Regions from separate parts of the Clostridium neuense genome, predicted to be linked through region 1. Evidence: riboswitches for the same ligand, from Rfam matches in the RefSeq annotation. Region 1 holds a riboswitch; the other holds the start of a gene.

Region 1 (8,510 bases):
TTAATAAAGTTAACTCTATAATGCTTCCAGCAGCAAGGGAAGATGCAGTGCTCAGAAAGCTTATTCCAAAATTAAATTTATTATCTCAAAATATAAATTTATCTAAAGCTGTAAGAGATAAGGTAGTCATGGCGAAAAGTGAATTTAAATTTTATTTTGATAAATCGGGGAAAGATGTTGTGCTTACTACAAAGGTTAAATATGGAGAATTTGAATTTAACATATTTGAAGATTGCACAGAAAAAGTTATATATAGGGATTCCAAAAAAGAAACTGAAGTTTTAGAAACCGTAAGGGCGCTTGGTTTTGAAAGAGAAAAGAATAAATTCCATCTTAAGTGGGGAGATGCTTACATATTTAGATTTTTTAAAACTGAAATTGATAGGCTTCAAAGACTAGGAGAGGTATTTTATTCTGAAAACTTCAAGGGAATAAAAGATATTAATTCTAAAAGCATAATTGGGGACATAAGGACTGGAAAGTACAATTATTTTGAAATGGAGTTCAAAATTGATGATGTACCTCCAGCAGAAACAACAGCAATACTTAGGGCTTTTAGAGATAATATTAAATATTATAGGCTTAAAAGTGGAGAATTTTTGGATTTAGAGCAGCTTGAACTTAAAAAATTCCTAAAGCTTTTAGATGCGGTTTCACCAAAAGAAATAAAGGATAATCACCTAGAAATATCTAAGAGTAAAGGAATATATGCTTACGAGTATCTTGAAGAAAATAAAATTAGGTATATTAAAGGTAAAGGTGAACTTAAAAAAATAAGAGATAAGCTCAAAAATATAGACGAATTGACTTTTAAAGTTCCTAAAAATTTAAAGGGCAGCTTAAGAAAATATCAAGAAGTTGGATTTAACTGGTTTAAAACTCTTGATTATCTTGGCTTTGGAGGAATACTAGGAGATGAAATGGGACTTGGAAAAACCTTTCAAACTATCGCCTTTTTGCTGTCTAACTTAGGAAAAAAGTCTTTGATCGTAGTCCCAACCTCCCTTGTATACAACTGGAAGCAGGAATTTGAAACCTTTGCACCGGATATGAAGGTTGCAACAGTAAACGGCAGCAAAGGGGAAAGAGAAGAGATACTTAAAAATATAAAAATTTACGATGCAGTTATAACCACTTACAATCTTTTAAAGCGTGACTTAAATTTATACAGCAGCATTGAATTTGACTACTGCATAATTGATGAAGCACAGTATATAAAAAATCCGCATTCACAAAATGCATTAACGGTTAAAAAGGTAAAATCCCAAAATAGATTTGCCCTGTCTGGAACTCCAATAGAAAATTCTGTTATGGAGCTTTGGTCTATATTTGATTTTTTGATGCCAGGATATTTATATGATGAAAAAAGATTCAGCGTCAGATACTACAAAAAGCTTAAAGAAGAACCAGAGGTCATTGAGGATTTAAATAGGCTCATAAAGCCATTTATATTAAGAAGAAAGAAAAAGGACGTTGTAAAAGAGCTTCCAGATAAAATAGAAAAGATAATGACAGTTGATATGGATGATAAGCAGAAGAAGGTTTATGCTACTTATGCCAAGCATGCAGTTAATTTAATTGAAAAGAAGGTTAAGGAAGAAGAATTTAAAAGCAGCAAGATAGAAATACTTGCTTATATAACAAAGCTTAGAGAAATTTGCCTTGACCCATCTGTTGTTATGGAAAATTATACAGGAACAAGTGCTAAAATTGAAGCACTCACGGAACTTCTACTTCACAGCATAGATGAAGGACACAGAGTGCTTATATTTTCACAGTTTACCTCTGTTCTTAAGAATATAGCTAAAAGAATAAAAGTAGAAAATCTTGATTACAGCTATCTCGATGGAAGTGTGCCATCAGAGAAGAGAATGGAAATGGTTAAAGCCTTTAATTCTGGGCAAAATTCTGTTTTTTTAATAAGCTTAAAAGCTGGGGGAACTGGACTTAACTTAACCTCTGCGGATGTAGTTGTGCATTTTGACCCTTGGTGGAATCCAGCTGTAGAAGATCAGGCAACAGATAGAGCACATAGGATAGGGCAAAAGAACGTAGTTGAAGTTATAAAATTAATTGCAAAGGGCACTATTGAAGAGAAAATTGTAATTTTGCAAAAGGAAAAGAAAAAGCTCGCAGAAAGCCTTTTAGGAGATGAGCTTTCTAATGGAGAGAACCTTTCAAGTTTAAATGAGGAAGAGATTTTGAAGTTGTTTAGATAATCATGTGATAAACTTATTTCACATTTATTGTACTACAGTGAATGCGAAGTAATAGTGCATAAGTAACAAGTTTAAAAAGCATTATTGCTTTGTATTATTTGCTGTATTTCTTATGTTTAATTAATTGTTTATTTGTGCAAATTATCTTAATATTCACAAATTAGAAACACATATATATTGACATACATATGTTGAAATGATATGCTTTTTTATAGATAATGGAAATTATTGTGAAAAATGAATAATTATAACGCTGAATTGTTTAAGCGGGAGAACCAAATTAGGGGTGAATCTTATCAAAATATGGTAAGTAGGGTTAATCTTTTCTACCCGAATCCGACAGCTAATCTCGTAAGCGTTGAAGGGAGGTTTTTGTATGTACAAAAATAAGACCATGTTCTTTTGCTGTACATGCAGTTAATAAGTTGTGGATACTTCTCTACAGCTTATTTTTATTAACATAATTATTATTTTAAAGGAGGAATTTTTATGATAAAAGTATGCTTGATTGGCATTGGAAAAACAGGAAAAGAAGTTGCACGCATGATAATGGAACAAGAAAATATGGAGCTTGTAGCAGCCATATGTAGTTTAGGAAGCTTAAAAAAACACAAAGATTTAGGACAATTAACAGGAAATGAAAAAATTGGAGTTAAAGTGGAAAGTGCAGATGATTTGGAAAATGTAATTTTAAAAACTAAACCAGATGTTGTAATAGATTTTTCTACTCCTAAAGCAACATTGGAAAATTTGGATATAGTGTCAAAAATGAAGGTTAATATGGTTATTGGTACTACAGGATTTTCAGAATTGGAGATAAAGAAGATAGAAAAAGTGGCTTCAATTAATAATACAGGAATAGTCTATGCTCCCAATATAACTCGAGGTGTAAATGTACTTATGATTCTAACAAAGCTAGCAACTATTTTATTGAATAACTATGATTTTCAAATTTCTGAAATTCACTATAAAAATAAAAAAGATATTCCGTCTGGTACAGCTATAAAAATAGCTAAGGAAATAGAAAACGGTTTAAATTATACAGGAAAAAATATTTCTGATAAAAATATACCTATAAATTCAGTTCGTGCTGGAGGCATAGTTGGAAAACATGAGGTGTTAATCGCTGGAGAATATGATAAACTTGTAATTTCTCATGAATCGTTTTCAAGAAAAGTTTTTGCATCAGGTGCACTTTATGCAGCTGATTTTATTAAAGATAAGTTAGGTTTTTATGAAATGAATGATGTTTTAAATTTATCAAAGGTTATAAAAGATTTATATATGGGCAATGATGAAGCAGCATTAGAAATGTAGTGTGATTTTAAAACTACAAAAAGCGTACGCAAATTTGTGTGCGTTTTTCATTTGTATGATTTTGTAATGAATATATTTAAATTAGAAGAAAAATCTATTTAAGTGATTTTAGAACTTTACATATATTGTCAACATCCTTATCACTTAATTTATCAAAATTGTCCAATTCTTCTTTAATGTTTTCTATAACTTGATACTTATAACTTTTGTTTCTATTTTTGGATAGGAAATAAGTTGATATTGTACCTGTAAGCATACTCAAAAAACCTATTCCAGTAATCATTAAAAATCCAGCAATAAGTTTTCCAGAAGTGGTTGAAGGAGATAAATCACCGTAGCCAACGGTAGTTATAGTTACAAAGCTTAACCAAAGAGCGTTACCAAGTGGTATCCCTTCAGACAAATGCATGCCTATTGTTCCTAAAAATAAAACAAAAATTGTTATAAAAATTATGTAACCAAAATTATTTGTTTTAATAAAGCTGTTTATATGAGATCTAAATTTTGCAAAAAAAACTATTGATCTAAAAATTTTAAGTATCTTAAAAATATCAGCGATTCTAAATGCTTGAAATATAGCCCCCAAAGGGATAATAGCTACTAAATCAATTATATTTTCTTTGAAAAATTTCTTTTTATTTTTGGAAAAATAGAGTCTTATAAAATAATCTAAAGCAAATATTATGAGAACTAAGTTATCTATCATATTAAAGCAGTAAACAATTTCTTTTGATAATTTTATAGAATAATCGAGTATAAGTATTACTGCCACAATAATTGATAAGAAAGCCATAGCTGTTTCATAAATTATAGTTAAATGTTTTTTATCCATAATGCCCATCAAAAACCACCCCTAGTAATATATATCGTAACATTTTTTTAAATATTTGTGTTAAAATGATGGTAAGAAAATAGAAAAATTACATACAAGCCTTAAATTAGGCTGAAATGTTTTTAGTAACATTTAATTTTTTTGAAGAGTACAGTGAAGGTTAATTTTCTGTTGACGCTTATTTATAAAGATGACTTAAAAATTAAAAAATAGCTAACATAAAATTTTCAGGAATTATTAAAAATAAAGGGAGCTGATTTTATTGAGAATACTCCACACTTCTGACTGGCACCTTGGTAAAAATTTAGAAGGGTGCAGTCGTATGGATGAGCAGGAAGCTTTTCTTAAGGATTTTGTTGAAATTGTACAGGAAAATAATATAGATATGGTGGTTATTGCAGGAGATATTTATGATAATTCAAACCCTCCTGCAAGAGCGGAGAAAATGTTTTATGATACACTAAAAAAAATATCAGCAAGTGGTGAAAGGACAACCCTTGTTATAGCTGGCAATCATGATAATCCAGAGAGACTTGTTGCAGCAGGGCCTCTTGCAAGAGATCATGGAATTATAATGGTTGGTACTCCAAAATCTGTAGTTTCTACTGGTGAGTATGGAAACTCAAGGGTTTTAGAAGCAGGAGAAGGATTTATTGAGATACAAATAAAAGATGAAAAGGCTGTAATTTTAACAGTGCCATATCCAAGTGAAAAGAGATTAAATGAGGTTTTGTACGGTGAAATGGATGAGGAAGAAGAAAAAGCTAAAACCTATGGAGATAGAATAAAGACGTTATTTGATAGGCTTGGTTCGAGATTTAAAGATGATACTATAAATCTTGTAGTGTCACATCTTTTTACTATGGGCAGCGAAGAAGCAGGCTCAGAGAGAAATGTTCAACTTGGTGGAAGTTTTATTGTAGATGGAGGTTGCTTTCCAGAAAAGGCGCAGTATATTGCACTTGGACATGTACATAAACCTCAGTTAGTACCAGGGACAAGTAAAAGGGCTAGGTATTCTGGTTCGCCGCTTCAATACAACAAGAAGGAAATTAATTTTAAAAAGAAATGTTTTATTGTGGATGTAAAAGCTCATGAAGAGTGCAAAATTGAAGAAGTTGAATTTAAAGTTTATAAACCAATAGAAGTTTGGAAGTGTGAAAGCATAGAGGCAGCCATTGAAAAGTGCGAAGAAAATAAGGATAAGGACTGCTGGGTATATCTTGAGATAACAACGGATAGGTACATAGGAGAAGATGAAATAAAAAAAATGAAAAGCGCTAAAAAGGATATACTTGAAATCATGCCTAAAATTGTAGGAAAAGATGATGAAAAGTTTGATGTAAACAGTTTTTCGGAAAAGTCCTTTAAAGACATATTTAAAGAATTTTATTTAAAAGAAAGAAAAGTTGAGCCACAGGAAGAGGTGGTGGATTTGCTTTTATCCATTGTATCTGATAAGGAGGGGGAAAATGAAGCCAATTAGACTTAAAATAAAAGGATTAAATAGTTTTATAGAAACTCAAGAAATTGATTTTGAAAAGCTTACTAAGAGAGGACTTTTTGGTATATTTGGACCTACTGGAAGTGGAAAATCCTCAATTTTAGATGGAATCACCCTTGCACTTTATGGGGAAGTGGCAAGAAAAAGTTCAAATTATATGAACACTAATTGCAGCAGTTTAAATGTAAGCTATGAGTTTCAAATATCAGGCAGTGAAGTGAAAAGGTATTTAGTAGACAGAGAATTTAGAAGAGATAACAGAACGGGAAGTGTAAGAAGCAAGTCTGCAAAAATAGTGGATATAACGGATGGAGCTGAAAACATACTTGAAGAGGGCGCAAAGCTTGTAACTGAAAAATGTGAGGAGATAATAGGGCTTAAGCTGGAGGATTTTACAAGAACTGTAGTGCTGCCGCAGGGAAAATTCAGCGAGTTTTTAAAACTAGAGGGAAAAGACAGAAGAAACATGCTTGAAAGGTTATTCAATCTTCAAAAGTATGGTGATGAACTATCATATAAGCTTTTATCAAAAATAAAAGAGGAAAGACAAAAATCAAATATACTTGAGGGACAGCTTAAAGGTTATGAGGATATAAGCGAAGAAAAGCTTGAGGAAGTTAATAAAAATCTTTTAGAAAGTAAAGAAAACTGTGAAGTTTATAAAAAGGAACTTAAGGCTGCGGAAGAAAAGTTTAATGAAGCTAAGGAATTGTGGCAGCTTCAAGATGAATTTAAGGTTAGTGCTTTAAAACAGGAAGAGCTTAAAAAGAAAGAACCAGAAATTGAGGAAAAACAAATTAAGGTTATTAAAGGCGAGAGTGCACTTAAGGTAAAACCTTACATTGATAGTTATGAGAAGACTATTCAGGATATAAAAAATTCAAACATTAAACTTGAAAGTTTAAAAAATAGAATAATAGCTATAAAAGAAAATAAGCAAAAAATAAGTGAAAGCTTTAATTACATAAGTGAAAAAAAGGATAGGGAATTACCAGAATTAAGCGTAAAAAAGCAGAAGGTTATTGATGCCATAGCCGAAAAAAACATATTGGATAGATTATTAAATGAAAAAATCGTCTTGGAAAATGAAGCTAAGAGTCTTGAAGTAGCAGCACAAAAGACAGAAAAGGATATTGATGACAATAAAGCTGCTATGGATAAAACAGCTAGTACTATTGGCAGAGGAGAAAAAAAGCTAGAGGAATTAAAGATTTCAGAGGACTACAAGAAAAAGGTTAATGAAGGCATAGTTATTTTAAATGATTATAAAAATAGTTTTAAGAGAAAAAGTAGTTTGGTTAAGGACATTGAAACTGTTAAGCTTACTATAGAAGCTTCAAATAAAAAATCTGAAATTTTATCTAAAGGCATTAAAGAAAAGGATGAAGCTTTAAATGTTATAAAAGCTAAGTTAGAAAAGATAAATGAAAATTGCCCGGGAAATCAAGATACACTTTTAAACCTTCAAAAGAAGCTAGCAGATGCAAAAGATAAGTGGGGCAAGTATGAGGAGTATACTAAAGCTCTAACTAGATGTAATGAAAATATAAATTTGTCTAAAGAAAAGTGCGTCAAATTCGATGTGGAAAAAGAAATTATAAAAAATAATATAAAAGAAATTGAAGAATATGTACGTAAAATTGAAACTGAAAATTTAGCACAAACTTTAAGAAAAAATTTAATTGAGGGTGAGCCTTGTCCTGTATGCGGAGCTGTCCATCATATTACGGAAAATATAGAGATTGTTGATTTAGATAAGCTTGAAGAATTTAAGAGTAATTTAGAAAAGAGTAAGTTAAAATATGAAAACTTAAATTCGGAGATTATAAATCTTCAGGCTAATACTAAACTTGAAGAAAATAATTTAGAAGAATATAAAAACAAAATTAATTTACTAGGAGAGGAATTTAAAGCTTATTCAATATCTGAGCTTGAAAGTGAATTTGAAAAATTAAAAGCCAACTTAGAAAAATTCAATACAGAAAAAACAGAACTTGAAGGCAAATTAAATTCATTAAATGAGGAAAAGAATTCCTTTGAAATTGAGTACAGCAAAGAAGTGACCATTAAAAGTCAAAGTGATGTTCAATTAGAAAAATTAAAGTGTGAACTTGAAACAGTAAGTAAAGAGGTAGAGGAAATTCAAACAAAACTTCAGCTTTTAAAGGATGAGCTTAATATTGAGGATTTTAATGAGAAAAATAAAGAAATTCTTGAGAAAGAAAATGAAAGAGCAAAGGTTGAAGATGTCTTAAAGAAGCTTAGAAATAATCTTAATTTGATGCAGGAAAAAAAGGAACTCTTAAATGAGAATCTAGGAAAGCTAAAAGAAAAATTAAGTGAAAATAAAACCGCTGTTTTGGAAAGAAATAAAAATATAGAAGAAAAACAGACAAGTATAATAAGCAAGGTTGGAAATGAAACAAACCTAGAAGGACTTCAGGTACAAGTAGCTGAACAAATAAAGTCAATAACTGAAAATTATAAGGCTGTAGAAAAGCAAAAAAATGAAATAGAGCAGCAGTATAATGAATGTAATAATGATATAGTATCTGTCCAAAGCAACATTACAAATTTAACAGGTAGAAGTTTAAATGACAAAGAAAATCTTGATAAAGTGCTTGCAGAGGAAGAATTC
Region 2 (8,510 bases), on a different contig from region 1:
TCACTTTTAAAGTCTTCCTCATTAACTGAAACCACAAGAGCAGAATTTGCATTTTCTTTATCTCTTTTATAATTGCTCATACCATTTGTAACAAGCCTTTCATTTTCCGATGCTGCAGCTACAACCTCTCCACCTGGGCACATACAAAAGCTGTAAACTCCACGTTTTGTTTCCCTTGTCGTATATGCAAGTCTATAATCTGCTGCCCTAAGTCTTGGATGATCCTTATATTTTCCATATTGATTTTCATTTATAAGCTCCTGCTTATGCTCTATTCTTACGCCTATTGCAAAAGGCTTAGTTTCCATAACTATTTGATTTTTATAAAGCATTTCATAAGTATCTCTAGAGCTGTGACCTATGGCCATTATTAAACATTCACAGGGAATTTCTTCTCCATTTACAACTACAGCTTGAAGCTTACCGTTTTTTATTATTAAATCCTGTAGCTTACTTTTAAATAAAATTTCGCCTCCAAGACTTATGATTTTCTCTCTTATGTTTTTAACAACTTCTTTTAATATATCTGTTCCTATATGTGGTTTTCCAACATAGGCTATCTCCTCTGGTGCTCCGTTTTTTACAAATTCATCTACTACAATACTGCATCTATAATCCTTTATTCTTGTCGTAAGCTTTCCATCTGAAAAGGTTCCAGCTCCCCCTTCTCCAAACTGAACATTGGATTCTGTATTTAAGCTTCCCTTCTCCCAAAAGGTGTTAACAGTCTTGGTTCTTTCTTCTACCCTCTCGCCTCTTTCTATTACAAGCGGCGAATACCCATTTTGAGCTAAAGTCAAAGCTGCGAACATTCCAGCAGGGCCCATGCCAACGATAATAGGTCTATGCTTTAGTTTTTCATTTCCAAATTTAAAAGGTTCCTCTGCAATTTCTTTTTCTTTGATTACATCTCTATCATGTATTTTCTTTAATATTTTATCTTCATTTTCGCAGTTAACTTCCACTGTGTAATTAAATTTTATTGCATCCTTACGCCTTGCATCTATAGATTCCCTAAGTATCTTTAGGCGTTTGATATCCTTCTCTGAAATTTTAAGCTTTTTGGCTGCCTTTCTATTTACAGCTTCAATTTCTTCATCTATATCTATGTTTATATTGCTTATTCTTAAACTCAACCTTTATGCTCCTCTCTTAAAAACTACATATAAGTTTCAAACTGAATGAAATATAGAGTAAAGTTATAGTAATTTTCTACAACTCTACTCTTGGCTCTATTTCTTACTTATAGTAACAGTAACCTTATCTGGAGTTTGTGATACTTTTTTTACCCCCTCCGGCAGTGTTATATTTACCGGCAAATCATGTGTACCTTCCTTTAAGTTACTTAAATCTACAACTGCTTTTACTGAATCACTACTAATATTAGTTCCTCCAGAGACAACTACTGTTATGGTAGAAGGTTTTATTTCAGCCTTCAAGCTTTGATCTAGATTAGTCGAACCTATATTTACACTAAGCGTTGTATTCGTATTTGTCGGATTATTAGCAGCTTGTTCTGTTGTTATCTTTATAGTTACCGTACTGCTTCCTACAAGTCGTACATTTTTAGGGACATTTAATTTAGCCTTTACTTCTGTATCCCCTGTTATGCTGCTTAAATCAACCTCTTCTGTATCTATACTATTTATATCTGCAAGTTCGCTTTCACTTCCTATTACATCTACATAGTTTTGCTCAGGATAAACAGATTTTATACTTATTTTCGATGAAGGCTGCCCTTTAGTCTTTACATTTACAGCCACACTTTTAGCTTTTCTTATAGGTACACTGACATTTATGGTGCCAGGCTGTACCTTAACATCACTTATAAGATTCCCCTTAGCATCAACTGGCTGAGGTACAACCTTAAGCTCCGCATCACTGGTTAAATTGCTTACATTTACATTAACCTCTACATGATCTACTAACTGTATATTTTTTGCCGGACCACTTACAGTTACATTTCTTGGATTAACGGTAGCATCTGATGAGTAAAGCCCTATTTGAGGTCTGCCTTGTATGTTTGTAGTTACAGGAACAGTTTTTTGTGTGTACTCATCTAAATTAATATCAACCCATAAACTATCTGTCTGCACCACATTTATATTATCAGGATATTTTTCAATTTTTACAGGTATTCTGTTATCACCCTTCTTTAAAGCATAAGAGCTTAAATCTGCAACTAATTTAAAATCACTGGCCTTAACTGAATATACATCCATTGCATTGCCTTTTATTGTTAGATTTATATTAAAGTTTTGATTTGGTGAAAGGACAAGATTATTTTGTTTGAGCAAATCCTGATTCAAAACTTGTACCGTAACATTTTTAATCTTATATGTTTTTATAGGATTTTCATAATTATTTATATAAAGCCATAGACAAAAAGAAGCTATTAAACAGGCTATTCTTATAACTATTTGTTTTTTCCCGCTTTTCTCCATCTTTTCACCTTCTCCTTTAAAGCCGTTTTTCTGCTATATCTAATCCTTATTATCCTCATTAATATAGCTTTTAATTTTTCCTTACTATAATCTCTAGTTAATTTCCCATTTATAGCAAGAGATATGTTTCCAGTTTCCTCAGATACTATTATTACAAGTCCATCTGAGTTTTCCGATATGCCAATTCCTGCTCTATGTCTTGTTCCAAGCTTTTTATTTAAATCATTATTTGAAGTAAGTGGTAAAAAACATCCCGCTGCTGCTATTCTGCCATTTCTTATTATAGTAGCTCCATCATGTAAAGGTGTATTTACAACAAATATATTTTCTAAAAGTGCCGCCGAAACTATTGCATCTATCTTTGTTCCTGTACTTATTATATCCTCTAATCCAGTTTTTTGCTCTATTATAATAAGTGCTCCAGTTTTTTGTTCTGATAGGTTCCCAACACTGTTTACAATTTCATTTATTATCTTTTCATATTCTGCTTCATTTTCAAGTATATGATTTTCATTAAAAGCACTTCTGCCTAATTGTTCAAGTGCTCTCCTTATCTCAGGCTGAAATATAATGATTATAGAAAGAACACCTATTGTTATTGTTCTTTGCAATATCCAATTTAACATTGTAAGGTGCAAAAAATCGCTTATTGGAATTAAAAGTATAATTAAAAGTATTCCTTTTAAAAGCTGTACTGCTCTTGTTTCTTTTATAAGCATGTAACCTTTATAAAAAATGTATGATACCACGATAATATCCAGCACAGACCAAATTGTCATTCCTTTGATTGCGCTGTTTGCAATATGCATAAACTCCATATTTTCACCTCCTGTTCTTAATTTTTTTAACTTAATTGTAAAAAACATGATTGAACAAGCCTTAAAAAGTTCAGTAAATTCATATATATAATTATACACTACGTAAAGTTATTATAGTATAGCGAAATTATTATTTAAAATACCTTTTACAATTTTGCATTACCTTTTTCATATAATTCACAATCTTTTCCATAAAGTGTAATGCAAAAATTTATTCTTCATATAATCTTACTATAGGAGAATGTAAAAAATATAGATAAGCATTTAGGGAGGAATTATTATGAATATCAAGTCCATAAAACCAAAAACTCTTTTGTACATACTGCCTATCCTTGCAATAGTATTCTTAACAATTTTTATAGTTTATAGTCTATTTAATGTAAATAAGTATACCTCTAGTGAAAAAGCAATAGAAGGGATAACAAAGGAAATAACAAAGTTAAATGAGGCATCCTCAAACTTAAATTCAAAGGAACTAGATTCAAAGCAAACCGGAAAAGATATAGGAAAAATATCAGCTTCATTAACTGCAGAAGCTAATAAATTATCCAAGCTAAGCATAAATGATAAATATAAAATGGTAGTTTCCGATTTAAAGAACGGAATTAAAAACAACATTTTATTGTACAAGCAGCTTCAGTCCTGTGTAAACAATCCAGATGCTCCAGATATAGATACTGCAATGACATCACTTAATACTTACAGAGATTTATCCACAAAATATTATTCTAAAATTACAATAAACAATAAAAAGTTTTCTCTTCCCTCTGCTACTTTAAAATTTATAGATGCCTTTCAAACTTACTTTAGCGTAAGAAAAAGAACAAAAATTGATAAAAGCTTCCAAGCCTCAATGAGTAGTGATTTTGATATCACTATGGATAATGTGTGTGATCAATTTAAGCTTATAATGACCGATTTTTCTGACTATGCTACTAAGGCGAGAAAAAAGATAATAAGTTATGATTATGCTTTTGATAAAATAAGTAAAAACGATGCTGAATTTGTAAATTTAAAAAATAATTTTCAAAACATATCTGTTCCTTCAGGTAGACTTGAATCCTATAAAGCTTTTAACTTAGTTTTAAATGATTATATTTCTTATATGAATTATTTTACTTCTGCATTAAACTATGAGGCAAACTTAAAAGACAATGATTCGGCTTCCTATAAAGTAAATGATATATATAGTCAGTCTAAAGATGCTTTTAAAAAAGTTGATACAGACTATAAAAACTTTGAAAAAAAATACATTTCAGAAAAAAACAAATAAATTTTCTTTATTTTATTTTAACTCATGAATTATTTTTATGTTTTTGTGCATAATATCAATAGCCTAAGTTTAACAAAAACGGGGAAACCAAGTTTTGGGGTGAATCACATTTATGTGTAGGTTATGCCTTTACCGAACCCGTCAGCTAACCTCGTAAATAAAAGGAGGAAATTTAATGAAAAAAACTTTTTGGGCTATTGTTGTATTTATTCTTGTGGGAAGTTTTATATTTTCAAATCCCGTAAAAGCATTTTCACCAATTAAGGAGGGTTCAAAAGAGTATAAACTTTTACAATTTAAAAACAATACTAATGCAAAAAATTTGTATGATGAAAAGGTTGATGCAGTACAGGTTTTTAACTTTAACGGTCAATCAATTTACATTACAAATAAAGATGTAGACTTAATGGCTAAAGTTGTATACGCTGAAAGCTGCTCTGAACCTTATGAAGGTAAAGTTGCAGTTGCATCTGTAATTTTAAACAGACTTCAAAATCCGGAGTTTCCAAAATCGGTTACAGATGTTGTTAAACAAAAGTATGCTTTTTCCTGCGTCAAGGATGGAGACATTCCAGTAACACCAACCAAAGAATGTTACTCCGCAGTATTTGATGCTTTATCAGGAAAAGATCCTACTCCAAAAGCAATTTACTTCTATAACCCACAGTTATCAACATCCTCATGGATGAATAATATAAAAAAGTATAATGTAAAAATTATAGGCAAACATGTATTTTTTGTAGTACCTTAAAATACATTAAAGAGTAGTGTTTAGAAGTTCATTCTTAACTCTACTCTTTAATTTTACTCTCTATTCTGGTTTAAATATTCTACTGCATTAAGCGCAGCAACTTGACCTTCACCAGCTGCCTTCATATATTGATAAGGCCTTCCAGTGCAATCTCCTGCCGCATAACATCCTTGAATGTTAGTTTCCATTTTTCTGTTAACCTTAATATGCTTATCTTCCATTTCAAGTCCTGGGACAAGTTGTTCCGGAGGAGCACTATCCTTTAATACAAAAACTCCATCAGTAGCTATCTCTGTAGATCTCAAAATTAGCTTTTCAACTTTATTCTGTCCTATAATTTCAACAGGAGAATCCTTTACAAGCTCTATATTTGAGTTAAGCTGATATTCATCCTTATACATAGGAACATAATATACTTTAGATGCAATTTCACTTACATAGTTAGCTTCACTTTCAGCTTCCTTATTATAGCCTATTATTGCAACAATTTTTTCTTTATAAAGTGGTGCATCACACGTAGCACAGTATCCTACACCTCTTCCAAGAAGTATATCCTCTCCCTTTACTGGTTTTGTATGTTCCATTCCAAGGGCAAGAATTACTGTTTTGGCTTCATAGTTCTCCTTACTTGTCATAATTGAGAAATACTCACCCATAGCGTATATGTTATTGACTTTTTCCGCATTTATAGCTATATCCATTTTATCTATATGCTCTTTAAATTTATTTTTAAGTTCAGTACCTGGTAATCCAAAAAAGCCTAAGTAGTTATTAATTTTAGGTGCTAAAACTAAGCTCTTACTTAAATTATCATTTCCAAAAACTATCGTCTTCTTATTTCTAATTTTTGCATTAATGGCAGCTTCTAATCCTGCTGGTCCACTGCCAATAATAGCTATATCGTACCTATCCATATTGCTATACCAAATTTATATGTGTTTTTCTATTTCACTTATTATTGATTGCTTTGGTCTAAAACCAACAAGTGTATCTACAGGATTTCCGTTTTTAAAGATCATAACTGTTGGTATACTTGCAATTCCAAATTTACTTGCTGTATTTGGATTATCATCTACATTTACTTTTACAAACTTAGCTTTTTCGCTTAATTCTTCAGATGTTTCATCTATAACTGGTCCAAGCATTTTGCAAGGTCCACACCATGGGGCCCAAAAATCAACTACTACTAATTTTTCTGGTTCAGATACTTCACTTTCAAAATTTAAATCTCCTATTTCTTTTACCATAATTTATTCCTCCTTATATACCCCCATAGGGTATGCTCTTATTTATATATTTTACCACTTAATAGTACAAAGTCAATAATTTTTTCCTTAGAGGTTTAACTTATGCTTTTATTATACGGTACAAAGTTAAAGTTATACATGCATCACAAAAAAATTTAATGCACAATTCACAACTAATGAGGATTTTCCTCCATTTCACTACAAAAAATTTTTAAATATAATTTTTGCAGTGTTAACGTAGAAAAATACCTCTTAATTATGCTTTGTGCATTTTATTTTTAAATATATCATATTGCTTTTCACCACAGAAGTTAAATTGCATTTTCAGCCAAAATTAAATTGTTAACTGCATCTTCAATATCAATCCAATCATAAACTCGTATTATATTGTGATGTGATATTTTTCTATTATATGTTGTATCTATCAAAAACACTTTAAACCCTGCATTTGAAAGTTCCTCTGCATTATAAGGATTATCTTCAATAAAGACATCACATTTGAGTTCCTTAGCCTTTTTTACCTTATGATGTGTTCCTAATACAAATAATCTATCAAATTTAATATTTTTTCTATTTAAATAGGAAAAAGTGAGCATTTCAAGAGACTTCTCTCTAGCTGTTACAAAGAATACATTGTTGCTTAAATAAAACTTGTTTATTACATCCCTTGCTTTAAATCTTAATACATCTTTACTGTGATATTTAAATTTGTATTTTTCATAAAATTCATCATAATCACTTTGTGAAATTCCAATAACTTTTGAATACTCATATTGTGTAAAATCTTCATGCCTAACTATTTTATTAAAATGTTCAGCAGTTTTATCAAGCCAGTAATATGGATTGGTCAAGGTTCCATCAATATCAATACAAATATTTAAATTTTTCATATACAACTCTCCTTGTACAAAATTATATTTATATTGATATTATATTATTCTTATATTAAAGCCTCATTAACTTAATGTTAATTTGAAATTATGTTTTTTATTATAGAATTATTGTATATGGAATTTGGATAGCTATTTACAAGATTGCTTGCATAATTCTTAGCCTTTCCCTTATCTATATCTTTATAAATAACAGCAAGCTCATATAAAACAGTTTCTTCATAGCTCCCCGTTTTATAATTCGAATCATACAGTGTATAATATTTTATTGCGTTTTCTATATCACCTGAATTTTTATATGAAGTAGCCATAAAATATATTATATCCTTGTATAAATAATTGCTGCTTCCATAAGCATATGCTTTTAAAAAGTACTTTTCTGCATTTGCATAATCGCTTTTCTTAGCGTAACTACTTGCTGTTCCATAAAAATATGCTACTCCATCATTTTTAAGAATTTCTAAAGCTTTGTTAAGTATAACCTTGTCATTTATCCTAACATCTTTATCTTTAAAATTTTCTTCATAATAATATATTTTTTCATAGTCCTTATTGTTTATTGCATTCTGAAGTTCTGCCTCATCAAACTTAATTTGAGTTTTTACTTCCTTCTTTACTACCTTTTTGTTTTCTTTTTTAACAACCACTTTCTTTGGCTTTTTTAAAGAAACCTTAGGGGTATTTCTTAAATGTCTATTGTATATGTATATACTTCCTAAAACAATTAAAACTACTAACAAGGCTGCAGCTGCTGGTTTAAATAAAAGCCTAAAATTAAAATTTTTCTTTATAGCTCCAATATCCTCTAAATTTCTTTTGGTCTCAAGAGCCTTTTCATTTGTCTTATCTAGTTTTAATACCTTTTCCAAATACCTATTAGCTTTATCATAATCTCCCTGCTTCACAGCACATATGGCAATATTGTTACTTACATTTATAGAATTATAATCACTATTTTCACATCTCTTAAGCAATTCTACAGCTTCATTTATCTTCAATTTTTCTATACATTTTAAAGCTTTTAAAAAATATTGAAATAGCCTTTCATCGTTATCAATCCCTTGAAGATATTTTTCTGCTGCTTTAT

Evidence for each region. A riboswitch is a leader RNA that binds a small molecule or an ion and turns the genes downstream of it on or off. The one in region 1 is predicted to bind cyclic di-AMP.
Region 2: linked by a shared signal. The riboswitch ahead of ACJDT4_RS01845 (cell wall hydrolase) and the one ahead of dapB (4-hydroxy-tetrahydrodipicolinate reductase) in region 1 are both predicted to bind cyclic di-AMP.

The regions. Positions count from the first base shown of each region.
Region 1 is NZ_JBJIAA010000002.1:112,883-121,392, reverse strand. Features, by position in the region: gene ACJDT4_RS02920 (SNF2 helicase associated domain-containing protein) at 1-2,219, shown strand, start outside; cyclic di-AMP (ydaO/yuaA leader) riboswitch at 2,461-2,592, shown strand; gene dapB (4-hydroxy-tetrahydrodipicolinate reductase) at 2,709-3,536, shown strand; gene ACJDT4_RS02910 (potassium channel family protein) at 3,631-4,377, opposite strand; gene ACJDT4_RS02905 (exonuclease SbcCD subunit D) at 4,631-5,854, shown strand; gene ACJDT4_RS02900 (AAA family ATPase) at 5,841-8,510, shown strand, end outside.
Region 2 is NZ_JBJIAA010000001.1:420,953-429,462, forward strand. Features, by position in the region: gene ACJDT4_RS01825 (NAD(P)/FAD-dependent oxidoreductase) at 1-1,136, opposite strand, end outside; gene ACJDT4_RS01830 (CdaR family protein) at 1,233-2,444, opposite strand; gene cdaA (diadenylate cyclase CdaA) at 2,417-3,262, opposite strand; gene ACJDT4_RS01840 (hypothetical protein) at 3,543-4,535, shown strand; cyclic di-AMP (ydaO/yuaA leader) riboswitch at 4,587-4,707, shown strand; gene ACJDT4_RS01845 (cell wall hydrolase) at 4,711-5,286, shown strand; gene ACJDT4_RS01850 (NAD(P)/FAD-dependent oxidoreductase) at 5,340-6,200, opposite strand; gene trxA (thioredoxin) at 6,216-6,533, opposite strand; gene ACJDT4_RS01860 (5' nucleotidase, NT5C type) at 6,845-7,423, opposite strand; gene ACJDT4_RS01865 (tetratricopeptide repeat protein) at 7,501-8,510, opposite strand, start outside.